Regions from separate parts of the Paucilactobacillus nenjiangensis genome, predicted to be linked through region 2. Evidence: predicted binding sites of a transcription regulator. Region 2 holds the regulator's gene; each other region holds the start of a gene.
What was found. The regulator CtsR, encoded in region 2, represses protease genes until heat stress. The targets are predictions, from matches to a motif close to TTGGTCAAAAAAGGTCAAANA.

Region 1: a site for CtsR is predicted at 2,376-2,396, ahead of F0161_RS05040 (Bax inhibitor-1/YccA family protein). Genes of this name have one in related genera too.
Region 3: a site for CtsR is predicted at 1,465-1,485, ahead of clpP (ATP-dependent Clp endopeptidase proteolytic subunit ClpP). Genes of this name have one in related genera too.

The regions. Positions count from the first base shown of each region.
Region 1 is NZ_CP043939.1:988,544-993,039, reverse strand. Features, by position in the region: gene polA (DNA polymerase I) at 1-1,430, opposite strand, end outside; gene F0161_RS05040 (Bax inhibitor-1/YccA family protein) at 1,518-2,237, opposite strand; gene murC (UDP-N-acetylmuramate--L-alanine ligase) at 2,452-3,783, opposite strand; gene F0161_RS05030 (hypothetical protein) at 3,809-4,189, opposite strand; gene ytpR (YtpR family tRNA-binding protein) at 4,222-4,496, opposite strand, start outside.
Region 2 is NZ_CP043939.1:691,916-696,411, reverse strand. Features, by position in the region: gene F0161_RS03510 (ATP-dependent Clp protease ATP-binding subunit) at 1-2,076, opposite strand, end outside; gene F0161_RS03505 (CtsR family transcriptional regulator) at 2,094-2,561, opposite strand; gene F0161_RS03500 (YhgE/Pip domain-containing protein) at 2,907-4,496, opposite strand, start outside.
Region 3 is NZ_CP043939.1:1,741,127-1,745,622, forward strand. Features, by position in the region: gene F0161_RS08985 (L-lactate dehydrogenase) at 1-838, opposite strand, end outside; gene F0161_RS11740 (hypothetical protein) at 942-1,073, opposite strand; gene F0161_RS11745 (hypothetical protein) at 1,319-1,441, shown strand; gene clpP (ATP-dependent Clp endopeptidase proteolytic subunit ClpP) at 1,552-2,142, shown strand; gene whiA (DNA-binding protein WhiA) at 2,235-3,176, opposite strand; gene F0161_RS09000 (gluconeogenesis factor YvcK family protein) at 3,192-4,199, opposite strand; gene rapZ (RNase adapter RapZ) at 4,196-4,496, opposite strand, start outside.

The DNA.
Region 1 (4,496 bases), 300 kb from region 2:
TTCGTTTCCAATTCAGCAAACAGTTTTTCATGTAACGAATCAATGGCATGAGCTTTGCGAGCTAAATGTTCAAACAATTCTGTATCACCAGGAATCGCAAACTTCGCCCCTTTGCCATACACTTCTTCATCGGATTGTACATCCATGAAACCATGTTCATGTGCAACTTGTCCAAGGTCATCACTGTTATCATTCGTATCTAAAAGATATGAGGCCAACAATAAATCAAAATCTGGATTATTGAGCTGAATATTCAAGCGATTGAGCCCCACGGTCATCGCCTTGGCGTTAAAGACGTTCTTTTTAATTGTGGTACTTTCTAAAATAGCTTTTAATACTGTAGATTGTAGTAGCTCGATGTCACGACTGACATACCACTTGCCTTGATTGCCGATGACAAAGCCAGCAAAGTCAGAGGTATGATAATTACTGTCTGGCATCTCTACGTACAACGTGATTTCATCATCAAATTGTGCCACTTCACTTAAATTGTCCTGAGTTAAGACCGTGAACTCAATCGCACTAATTTCAGGATCTAAATCGAGCGTCGTTTGTTCGCCATCTAATTTGGCTAGGTATGATTTAAAATTTAATTGCTGATACAGTTGGATTAAATCTTCTGTTTGAATTCCCTTAAATTCAATATCGGCTAACTTAATTTCCAAGGGTGCATCTTGATTGATTGTGGCCAATTTTTTTGCTTGATAAGCTAAATCCTTATCATCAATCAAATGTTCTTTCATCTTGCTGGCTTTAAATTCATCAATATGGTCATAGATACCCTCAATAGTACCATATTGTTTCAAGAGCTTGATAGCGGTCTTTTCACCGACTTTAGTTACTCCAGGATAGTTATCTGAAGTATCGCCCATCAAGCCCTTCATGTCGATAATTTGGCCAGGTGTAAGTTCATATTTTTCCATCACGTGAGCTGGATCGTAATTTTCAACCTCAGTCACACCCTTTTTAGTGACCGAGACCGTCACATTGTCAGTCGACAATTGCGTTAAATCACGATCACCGGTAACAATCGTAGTTGAAAAGCCGGTGGTACCAGCCTCTTTAGCTAAAGTACCAATAATGTCGTCGGCTTCGTAGTTAGGCAGTTCATATGTCGCAATCCCATGGGCTTGAACTAACTTCTTAATGTACGGCATTTGTTCAGACAGTTCTGATGGTGTCTTTGAACGGCCACCCTTATAATCTGAAAACATTTCAGTTCTAAAGGTAGTTTTCCCAGCATCAAAAGCAACCAGCGCATAGTCAGGTTTAACCTCATCTAACACAATATCTAACATTTTATTGAACCCAAAAATCGCTCCGGTATGGAGACCATCTTGATTTACAAATTTATCCACCTGTTGAAACAGCGCAAAAAATGCACGAAAGGCGACGCTATTTCCATCAATTAGTAATACTTTTTTTGACATTATTTTCTCCCGACTTTAACTTAATCTACTATCAATTGTAACAAAAAAAGCAGTCATCTGGCTGCTTTTTTGTTTGAAATCTAATTATTAGTCGCGACTGCCACCCATTCCAAAGATTTGGAGCAAGCTGATAAAGATGTTAATGAAGTCTAAGTATAGTTGTAAGGCACCCATCACGGCTAACCCACCAACTGAAACTTGTGACCCATATTGTAGATACATCCGTTTCATATTTTGTGTATCGTAAGCAGTTAAAACGGTAAAGATGATAACTGCAATGTACGAAAAGATATAAGTGATTGCTGGACTTTGTAGGAACAAGTTAATCACACTAGCGATAATTAATGCAATCAATGCGGCACGCGCATGTGTTCCAAATTTGGTTAAGTCCCGTTTTGTAACAGCACCATAAGCCGTCATTGAGATAAAGACTGCCGAAGCTGATAAGAAGGCTGCAGCGATGTTGGCACTAGTATATGCCAGACTGATAATCGAGAATATAAATCCGTAAATTATCGCCATTGCCATCAGCATCGTAAAGCTAGCTGCATAATTGCGCGTTGCCTTAAAGCTGATTCCCATTGAAAGTCCAACTGGAACCAAGAATAGCAACCACATCATCGCACCATGTTGTGCTAAATATGTGGTAATGCTACTGGTGTAGAACGAACAGATAAAGGCAGTCACTGCTGAAACCAAGACTGACAGTGCCATGTGTCCGTACATTTTCGTCATAAATCGATTTAATCCGGCGTCGGCATTTACCACCCGCCTTGAATCAGAATAATCACCGTTAGGGTTGTTCATCTATCTCACTTCTCCTTTAAAATTACAAATTATTTTTTCTTCTGTAATGAACATCTTAGCTAACGCCACTGTTTTAATCAAGTAATTTATTCCGAATTAATCCATAATCAAAAAGCTAACAATCTCACTACAGGCTTATACATCAACATTGGTCAAATAAAAAAATGAGACTCACTATTTACGTGAAAATCTCATCTTAATATTTTCTTAATGATTAATTATTTTTAGGTGTAATATTGCTGAGTAATTCTTCATAAGCACGTTCATACTTTTGCACATCGCCTGCCCCCATAAAGACCACTACGTCATTATGGAAGTCTAATAATGGTGACATATTATCCAATTTGAGGATTTCTCCACCTTTGGTAATTTTTGCACCTAAATCAGCACTAGAGACTTTACCAGCGTCTTCGCGAACGGAGCCAAAAATATCAGTTAAGTAAACTTTATCAGCTAAATTCAAGCTGGCCGCAAAATCATCTAACAATGCCAATGTTCGGGTATACGTATGTGGTTGGAAAACTGCCACAATTTCTTTGTCTGGATATTTTTGACGGGCTGCATCCAATGTTGCTTGAATTTCAGATGGATGATGGGCATAGTCATCAATGATCACCATATCCGCAACATCACGTTCACTAAAGCGACGTTTAACCCCTTGGAATGAAAGCAATTCTTCCTTAATTTCATCTAAATCAATATCTTCAAAATGAGCAACACCAATCACGGCCAAACTGTTCAAAATATTGTGTTGACCGAATAATGAAATTGCAAAATTACCTAAGAATTCATCACGGTAGTACACATCAAAGGTTGAACCGTTAGTTGAGCGTTTGATATTAGTCGCACGGATGTCATCATTTTCTTCAGTACCGTAATAATAAACAGGTACATCAACTTTTAATTTACGTAAATGTTCATCCTCACCCCATGCAAAGATTCCTTTTTTAACATGACCAGCAAAGCCTTCGAATGCATCAAAGACGTCTTCAATACCACTATAATAATCGGGATGATCAAAATCGACGTTCGTCATAATAGCATAATCTGGACGATATTCGGCAAAATGGCGACGATATTCATCAGCTTCAAACACGAAGAAGCGTGCGTCAGGACGGCCTTTACCACTACCGTCTCCAACCAAATAACTCGTTGGTGCAACACCACTTAAGACATGTGCTAATAGACCAGATGTGCTGGTTTTACCATGCGCACCAGCGACACCAATACTTGTATAGCCTTCAATTAGTTGAGCTAAAAATTCGTGATAACGATATGTTTTTAAGCCTAAACTTTTGGCTTGTAAAATTTCAGGATGTGTTGCAGGAAAGGCGTTCCCAGCAATCACAGTTTGTCCTTCATGCAAATTTTTTGGATCAAAAGGATAAATTTTAATACCGGCTTGTTCCAAGCCACGTTGAGTAAAAGTATATTGATCAATATCTGACCCTTCTACTTGATACCCTTTGTCATGAAGTACCAATGCAAGTGCGCTCATGCCTGAGCCTTTAATCCCTACAAAGTAATATACTGTGTTCTTATCCATCCCGAGTTCCCTCTTTCAAAAGACTTTAATTATTCTGATTAAATATTTTTAACTTTTTTTGAGCCTGGTTCTCAGTCTCTAGAATATCGCTTAATGAGTGTCCTAGGGCCTGTTTGTTATCACGTTTAACGGTTTCTTTAACATTTGTTGCCGATTCTTCACGTGCCGATGTTACTTTTGAATCAGTTGATTCATCATCAACCACAATGTAATAATCTTCTGGGCGTTTGTATAAACGTCTTTCGAGCATTCTAAAATTAGTTTTGTTTTTGAATTTTTCTTTTTTCATTACGGGCGGTACATAAGTGCTCAAAAAATCACCCGACTTTGTTTCATAGCCAGTTTCTGAATTTTTGTTTTCATGATTAGCTCTTGAAAAAGATGGCCCATCATATTTGTCTGTCATCTTCATTTCACCTCATTACAAGAAAAAAGCGCCTACTGAAATAGTAGATCGCCCAACTTAAAATCAAATGGTTGTCCCACTTCTTGGAAGTCATTTGGTAAAATCAATGCACCTGGTTTCTGTGGTGCGTTTTTAATTTCTAACTCACGACCTGAACAAATCATACCATTGCTTGCCACACCGCGCAATTCGCCTGGGAAAATGATTAATCCACTTGGCATCATTGCTCCAACTTTAGCCACTACAACTCTAATATCATTAGCAATATTAGGTGAGCCTGAAACAATCTGCACTTCTTGATTGTTAT
Region 2 (4,496 bases):
CATTGCTTGATAGTTATCTTGCATGTCTTTGGCACCAAAACCAACTTCCTTTTCATCACGTAACGTGGTAGCTCCCAAGTTAGAAGTCATAATCAAGATTGTGTTTCTGAAATCAACTTTACGACCCTTAGCATCTGTCAAATAGCCATCATCTAAGACTTGTAATAACAAGTTAAAGACATCTGGATGGGCTTTTTCAGCTTCATCTAAAAGCACAACTGAGTATGGATGTTGGCGAACTTTTTCAGTTAATTGTCCACCTTCATCATAGCCCACATAACCTGGTGCAGCACCAATCAAACGGCTGGTACTGTATTTTTCCATGTATTCAGACATATCGACCCGAATCATGCTGTCTTCTGAGTCAAAGACTGATTCAGCCAAAGTCTTAGCTAATTCAGTTTTACCAACCCCAGTAGGTCCAAGGAACATAAATGAACCAATTGGACGGTTAGGATCTTTCAGGCCACTGCTTGAACGACGAATTGCTCGTGACACGGCAGAAACTGCTTCACCCTGACCGATAACCCGCTTATGCAAAATGCTTTCCAAGTTGACGAGGCGGTCACTTTCACTCTTTTGTAATTGTGTCAGTGGAATTCCTGTCCATTCAGCAACAACTTCAGCAACATCTTCACCAGTAACTTTCAAATCATACTTCGCATGACTATCTTCAACTGGGGCAGCTTGTTTGTCGAGCTTGGCCTTTAATTTGAGTTCTTCTTGGCGTAATTCAGCAGCCAAATCGAAGTTTTGATCTTCGATAGCTTCTTCCCTTTGAACACCAAGTTTTTCTATTTTTTCAGTAGCCTTCGTTTGTTTTGATGGTTTGTCTTGCGCATCAATTCGAACTTTAGCTGAAGCTTCATCCATCAAATCAATGGCCTTATCTGGTAAGAAACGGTCACTGATGTAACGTGATGACAAGGTAACAGATTGTTCAATCGCATCATCAGTAATTTCTACATGGTGATGGTCCTCGTAACGATCCTTTAAACCAGTCAAAATTTGAACGGCTTCGTCTTCAGTTGGTTCAGCAACTTGAACGGTTGCAAAACGACGTTCTAAGGCAGCATCTGATTCAATATACTTTTGATATTCATCTAACGTTGTCGCACCGATTGTTTGAAGTTCTCCACGAGCCAAAGCGGGTTTCAAAATATTGGAAGCATCGATAGCACCTTCAGCGCCACCGGCACCAATTAAGGTATGCAATTCATCAATGAATAAAATGACATTTCCATCACGATAAATTTCATCAATCACTTTCTTCAAACGATCTTCGAATTCACCACGGTACTTAGTGCCAGCAACTAATGAGCCCATATCGAGCATCATTAAACGTTTCTGAGCTAAATCACCAGGAACATCCCCACTAATAATCCGTTGAGCTAATCCTTCAGCAATCGCAGTTTTACCAACTCCGGGTTCACCAATTAATACTGGGTTATTCTTCGTCCGACGGCTCAAAATTTGAACCACCCGACGTACTTCTTTTTCACGACCCACCACGGGATCCATTTTATCTTCACGAGCACTCTGAGTTAAATCACGAGCTAGTGAGTCTAAAGTTGGTGTCCCTTCAGCTTGTGGTGATTTTTGCTTGTTAGCCTGGCGACGTTTAGGTGCGTCAGAAACTCCGAGACGACGCATTACAATGCGATGTGCTTGATTTAAATCAACATCTAAGTTGAGTAAAATGCGAGATGATAGAATACTTTCATCTGATAATAAGGCAAGAAGTAGGTGTTCAGTACCAATTTTCAAAGCGCCCAAGCGTTTAGCTTCTTCTCCAGCGACTGCGAGAATTTCTTTGGCTTTAGGAGAATATGGTAAATAACTATCCTTATCTGCGCCGGTTAAAGTCCCGTAACCAGTGAAGCGTTCAATTTCTTCGCGAATATCATCTTCACCAACTGAGAATTGTTGCAACACTTTGCTAGCAATTCCATTTTGTTCAATACTCAAAGCTAGCAGTAAATGTTCCGTACCTACAGCTTGATGTTTGAAATGTTTGGCCTGTTCTTGAGCCAAAGTAAGTACGTTTTTGGCGCTTGGTGTAAATAAGTTATCCATAACAATTCCCCTCTTTCTTAACTTTCGTAACGCAATCTGTTCAATAATGAAATCAGAACGTGTGCTCGAAGTGTATCCCCCACTTGACGATTGTCAAACGCTAACGTTTGCTTCGATACCATCACAGCCATTAAATCGGCTTCACGACGTGTAATCACATCTTCATCATACAATGTTTGAATTATCGAAACTGCATCCCGCTCATTGATTTCGTCTCCAATGACCTGAATTAACGTGTTCAACACAGCAACATCATCCATTAAGTTAACTTTTTCAATCCGAATATAGCCACCGCCACCTCGTTTGCTTTCAACGAGATAACCATTTTGAATGGTGAACCGGGTTTTAATAACGTAATTAATTTGAGATGGCACTACATCAAACAGGTCAGCAACTTCTGAACGTCTGATTTCTACGTGCTCAGAATCGGACAAAATATTTTTTAAATAGTTCTCAATCACATCTGAGATATTTTGGCCTTCCATAACTAACCTCCTGTATCTTTGACTAATGTTGACTAATATTATACAAACAAAATTCATAATTGCAAATGATTTAGCCTAAAATAACCGATGTTTATCGAAAATATATCAAACACAATAGTCACTGACTAAATTTGCACACATTCAGATAGATAAAAAATAGTTGAACCGATTTTATTCGGTCCAACTATTTTTGTATTTAAGTAGCGTTACATCAGTCAGCATACTTATTGAATTGTGTTCAATAAGTCTACGTCTTCCGTCTAGTTATGAATCATGAACATAAGAAGAACACTTATATCCATAATTCTAAACTATACTCAGTCGCAAACCGACTTATTTCACTACTTATTCTTCTGATGCATCATTTGTATCACGCTTACTTAACATCATATCAACAAGATATGCGATACCACCGAGAATAGCAGTAAAGACTGTTAAGAATGCGATTGCTAACCAGACGCTGTAGTCACCGCCATTGATTAGATTTTCGAAACCGTGAATTGCATGAGTCATTGGTAAGATATTTCCAACTGCTTGATAGAACTCTGAAAGCATAGCGTTTGGGAATACTTGACCAGTGATAATCACTTGAAGGAGTGACAACAATACTGCGAACAGTACGCCGACACGGCCAAAGATATGATAAAGCAACATGCAAATCAAGGTGAAGAAGATTGAAGTTAACAAGGTAAAGAGTGTTAAACCAACCCAGTTTGAAACAGTCACACCTAAAATACCGATTAAGGCATCTGCAATGATTGCTTGAACAACTGCCGTTACACCAATTGCGAGTAATGGTTCTTGTAATAAGCTAATCTTACGTTGTTTAGGTGTAAAGAGACCTAATTGGGTTACCACCGCACTTAGGAATAGCACAAGTGCTAATACTAATGGTGCAAAGGTATTCTTCAAATCTTGTGTATCACTATTAATGTCTTTTGTAGTTACTGGAGTAGCAAAATGATTTGTGTTCTTAGATGAATCACTAACTGGTGTTAATTGGCTAACACCATCTTGAAGTGCAGTATTCAACTTGTTAGTACCATTTCCAGCGGTGACCAAACCATCTTGAACTTGATGTGAACCATCAGCCAATTGTTTTGAGCCACTAGCTGCTTGATCAGTTGAATCAACAATCTGACCAGTACCTGAACGAAGTTGTGGACTTGCAGCAGTCAATTGTGAACCACCATCATTGATTTGCAATGCACCAGATAATAATTGTCCAACACCAGCAATTAAAGTTGGAGCAGAAGCTGATAATGTCTTATTACCGTCAGCAACTTGTTGAGCTCCTGAATTTAATTTGGCATTGTTGGCTACTAATTGATTTGCACCAGGAATAATCTTATTGGCTACGCCATCAAATAATTGTTCAATTCCACTGACAAGAGTTGGTGAACTATCATTTAATTGAGAATTACCATCAGAAAGTTGTGATGAACCATCAATTAATAAGTCCAAATTACTATCAATCACAGTATTGACATGCGATAGGCTCTCTTTCAATGTCTGTGTACTACCGGCGACTGAATTTAAATTATTAATTGTAGTATCACTCAACAGTGGATCAGTTTCATTAAATAATGTATCAGCTTCAGTCATAATCTTTTGAACTTGAGCTAACATCTGATTAGCATCATCCGTAGTCAATGTTGCGCCACTTAATTGATCACTGAACTTTTGTAAAGCTGTTGTTGATTGAGTTTTAACTAAATTAAATGCATTTGCGTTTATTGTAGCATCAGTTCCAAGTTTTTTATTTGCCGTAGAATTAGCAGCCGAAGCAGCTTCTAAGGCTGTAGTGTCAGCACCAGACGCTTTCAATTTGGCAATTTCTGCATCTAATGTGGCTTGTGTCGAAGTTGCGGCCGTCTGATCAGAGCTAACTTGATCTTTCGACTTAACCATTCCTGAAACCATTGTCAATTGGCT
Region 3 (4,496 bases), 1.0 Mb from region 2:
GGATTTGTTCAACAACTCCATCACGTCCAACAATGGCTGGATATGAGAGATAAGTGCCATATTCTTCGCGATAATTAGAAACTGGCAACTCAGTTAAGGCGTCATTCAACACCGTATTAGCTAATAGAACTGCCGCTGTAGCAACACCATAGTTGGTATACTTCTTACCATGGAAGACTTTGTGTCCACCCAATTTAGATTCTTTATCAATAGCTTCCAAATCAAGACCACGATCTTTAGCAAGTTCAGTAATATGGTGACCTAAGACACGTACCGTTGACCAAGCTGTAAATTGAGAATTACCATGTTCACCAAGGTTATAGCCAACAACTGAACGAGGATCAATATTCAATTCTTCAGCCACTGACCGTTTCATCCGTGCAGAATCTAGTAACGTTCCTGTACCGATGACATGGTTCTTTGGTAATTCAGTCACTTCTTGATAAATTGAAGTAATCACATCAACAGGGTTGGTAATTGCAACAATAATTCCATTAAATCCGGCAGCTTTGATTTTAGCAGCGACATCTCGAACTTGCACGCGAGTAAATGGCAATTCAGCAAACCGATCATCATTTGCATTATCTTGTAACTTAATGTTACCCAAAGCAGAAATAATAACATCTGCATCTTTTAAAGCAGAATAATCGTTAACAACAATATTGGTATGATATGGCAAGTTTGGCATTGCATCTTGGAAATCTAATGCATCTGCTTCAACCTTCTTTTCATTAATATCAATTAAAACCAAATCATCTGCGAACCCATTTGCAACTATGTAATGTGCGGCTGTCGAACCAACGTTTCCCATTCCAATAACACCGATTTTTCGTGACATAACAACATCTCCTAATATGTATTTATCTATCATTATATTACAATCTGACAAAAAAACAATCATGATACAAAAAAACACCACTATTCAGTGATGTTAGGTTGCTTTACTTAGCAGCTTCTGGCTTTTGTTTAGCCCAGGCACGAATATCTTCAGCCTTCTTGGCTTTTTGTGCTTGTTTGTATTGAGAAGCTACTGGACGGCGTCCTTGTACTCCATGTGGATGTGCTTTGCGCATGATAATTGCCTCCTTAATTTCATCGTTTTATTAATCAACATTACAATTATAGTCATATTGCCGAATAAAATCAATAGTTTTCCAGAATCCTTCAGTCATTCTATCTATACCAATTTTAAATTAAGAACAATTATTAAGGGTTATTAAAGACTTAAAATACTATTTGACAGTTAGACCAATTAATCATATACTAGCATTACTCATAATAAGTAAATGAAATTTTAAATACTTTGGGGGAATTAATTATGGATAATACAAAAAAGACCGAGACCACACAAGAACAATTGATTGAAGATGATCGTAAAGAACTCGATCAAAAAAGTGCGGCATCGGAACTCGAATGGCTTAGTCAACAGCTTGATGACTAAGCTTTTTTTCTGCCAAGATAAACTATTTGACCTTTTTTGACCTATGCGGTAAACTGTCTTTACACGTTTAGCAAACACAATCTTTAAGTGCTAAAAGGAGGAAAACTTTTATGAACTTAGTACCTACAGTTATTGAACAATCATCTCGTGGTGAACGCGCCTATGACATTTACTCACGACTATTAAAAGATCGCATTATTATGTTATCCGGCCCCATTGAAGATGACATGGCCAACTCAATTGTTGCCCAATTACTCTTCTTAGACGCCCAAGACTCAACCAAAGACATTTACCTATATATTAACTCTCCAGGTGGTGTAGTTAGCTCAGGACTCGCTATTTACGATACAATGAACTTCATCAAATCTGACGTTCAAACCATCGTAATTGGTATGGCAGCTTCAATGGCCAGTGTCTTAGTATCTTCAGGTGCAAAAGGTAAACGATTCGGTTTACCACACTCTCAAGTTATGATTCACCAACCATCCGGTGGTGCTCAAGGTCAACAGACTGAAATCGAAATTGCTGCAACCGAGATTTTAAAGACTCGTAAGCAATTGAACCAGATTTTAGCTGACAATTCGGGACAACCTTTTGAACGTGTTCAAGAAGACACCGAACGTGACCACTATCTCAGTGCTCAAGAAGCAGTAGACTATGGTCTGTTAGATGGTATCATGTCAAACAAAGACGCAAAATAAAATTGTAATTTAAAGGCTGTGACAAAACTAACGTTTTGTATCACAGCCTTTTTTTGTACAAATATTTTTAGAATTGGTTCTACAAGTCATTTTTATCCCGCTAAACCATCCTGGCGTAATTGTTCTGCATAGGCATTCAGCTTACGCAGTCGATGATTTACTCCAGATTTAGAGATAGCCCCACTCGGAATCAATTCCCCTAGTTCTTTTAAACTGACTTCTTCATTTGCTAAACGAGTCTCTGCAATTTCGCGCAATTTAACTGGCAAACTGCCAAGACCTACTTTTGAATCAATTAATTTAATATTTTCAATCTGTTGGTTCGAAGCAGTGGCAATTTTGTCCATATTTGCTGTTTCACAATTAACCAGTCGATTCACGGAGTTGCGCATGTCGCGGACGATTCGAATATCTTCAAATTTCAACATTGCGTTCGTGGCACCAATTAAAGATAAGAAATCAGCAATTTTTTCTGCCTCTTTCAAATAAACAATGTAACCACTTCTCCGCGGTGTCGAACGCGCATTTAAGCCAAATTCATTCATCATATCAACCAACATGTTGTTATGTTCTTCATATAATGAATAAACCTCCAGATGATAACGTGATGTTTCTGGATTATTGACCGATCCACCTGCCAAGAATGCACCACGTAAATAAGAACGTACCATTCCTTCATCAGACAGCATCTCAACGGGAACTTGTTCTTTAATTTGTAAGCCTTGTAAAATCCCTAAGTCGTCCAAAACACTCTCAGCATCATTTCGAAGTCGGACAATATAGAGATTATTTTTTTTCAATTTCATTTTACGCCGAACCACTAATTCACTTTCAGCGTGATAAAAATCTTTCAGCAATTGATAAATACGTCGAGCAATTGCTGGATTTTCAGTTTGGATATTCAATACCAATTTGTGATTGGCAATATTTAACGAGCCGTTCATTCTAATCAACGCCATCAATTCTGCTTTAGCATTGTTCAAATGGACTTCTAAGCCAGTTAATTCTTTTTTCACTTCACTAGCGTATGACATTTTGTCACCTCCTACTTAGCTACAATTTTTAACCGCATGCAGCCGATTCATTAATTCAGCGACAACCATCTTACTGTCATGAAAGGCACCATTATCTTCTAATCGAAGAAAATCATTAGAAATTACACGGACATTTTGTTCTCGCAGACCCTGAAAGTCGTGTTGAACCTGTTTCGATAGTTCATTCCACTTATGATAATCCATGTAATCTTCAGGGACCTCCGTGGTATTCACTAAAATCGTATTGACGAAGTTTTGGCCCAAATGACGATTCAAAATGCGGACATGGTCTGCATCCGTCATTGCATCAGTTTCGCCCAATTGAGTCATAATATTGCAAATATAAATTACTTCGGCCTGTGTTTCACACACTGCCTTTCCGACATTCTCAATCATTAAGTTGGGTAAGATACTAGTAAATAAACTACCCGGTCCAATCACAATCTGATCTGCATTCATAATTGCATCAATCACTTCTTCGACAGCTTCAGCACTATGTCCATCACTATCATCAGAAGGGGTGACCCAGACGCGCTTAATCTTATTGTGCGCTGCCGTAATTTCGGATTCTCCCGCAACAAAACTACCATCCATAAACTCAGCGTTCAACACCAATGGTTCATTGGCCGCAGGGTAGACGTGTCCATTCACGTGCATCATTTTTGACAATTCTTGAACCGCTTCAAACACCCCGGACTTCATTTCCGCCAGTGCCGCAATAATTAAATTACCAATCGCGTGGCCGGCAAAAAACGAATCTGAACTATCAAATCGATATTGAAAAATATCTAACGTCAATTGAGGCATATCTGACATTGATACCAAAACGTTGCGGATGTCCCCTGGTGGAACCACGTTAATGTAGTTTCTCAAAACGCCAGAAGACCCACCATCATCTGCGACCGTCACGACTGCAGTGATATCAACATTTTGATTTCGTAAACCCTTTAAAATAACAGGTAAACCTGTTCCTCCACCAATCACAACAACTTTAGGACGGTGAAACTTTTCTATTTTTGTCATGACCGATTACTAGATTCCTTTCTCTTTTCAATGTCGCGATTACTGAGATTGACTTGATATTTTTGTTTGATATCATTGGTTAATTTTGACGCGATTGCCACTGACCGATGTTGACCACCGGTACAACCAATCGCGATGGTTAGATTTTGTTTGCCTTCTTTTTCATATCCAGGCAAGGTGGTTTGAATTAAATTCAAAAATTGATCATAAAATTTATCTGCGTTAGGTTGGCTAAAAACATAATCACTGACCGATTGATCAAGACCAGTTAAATCTCGCAGTTCCTTAACGTAGTAT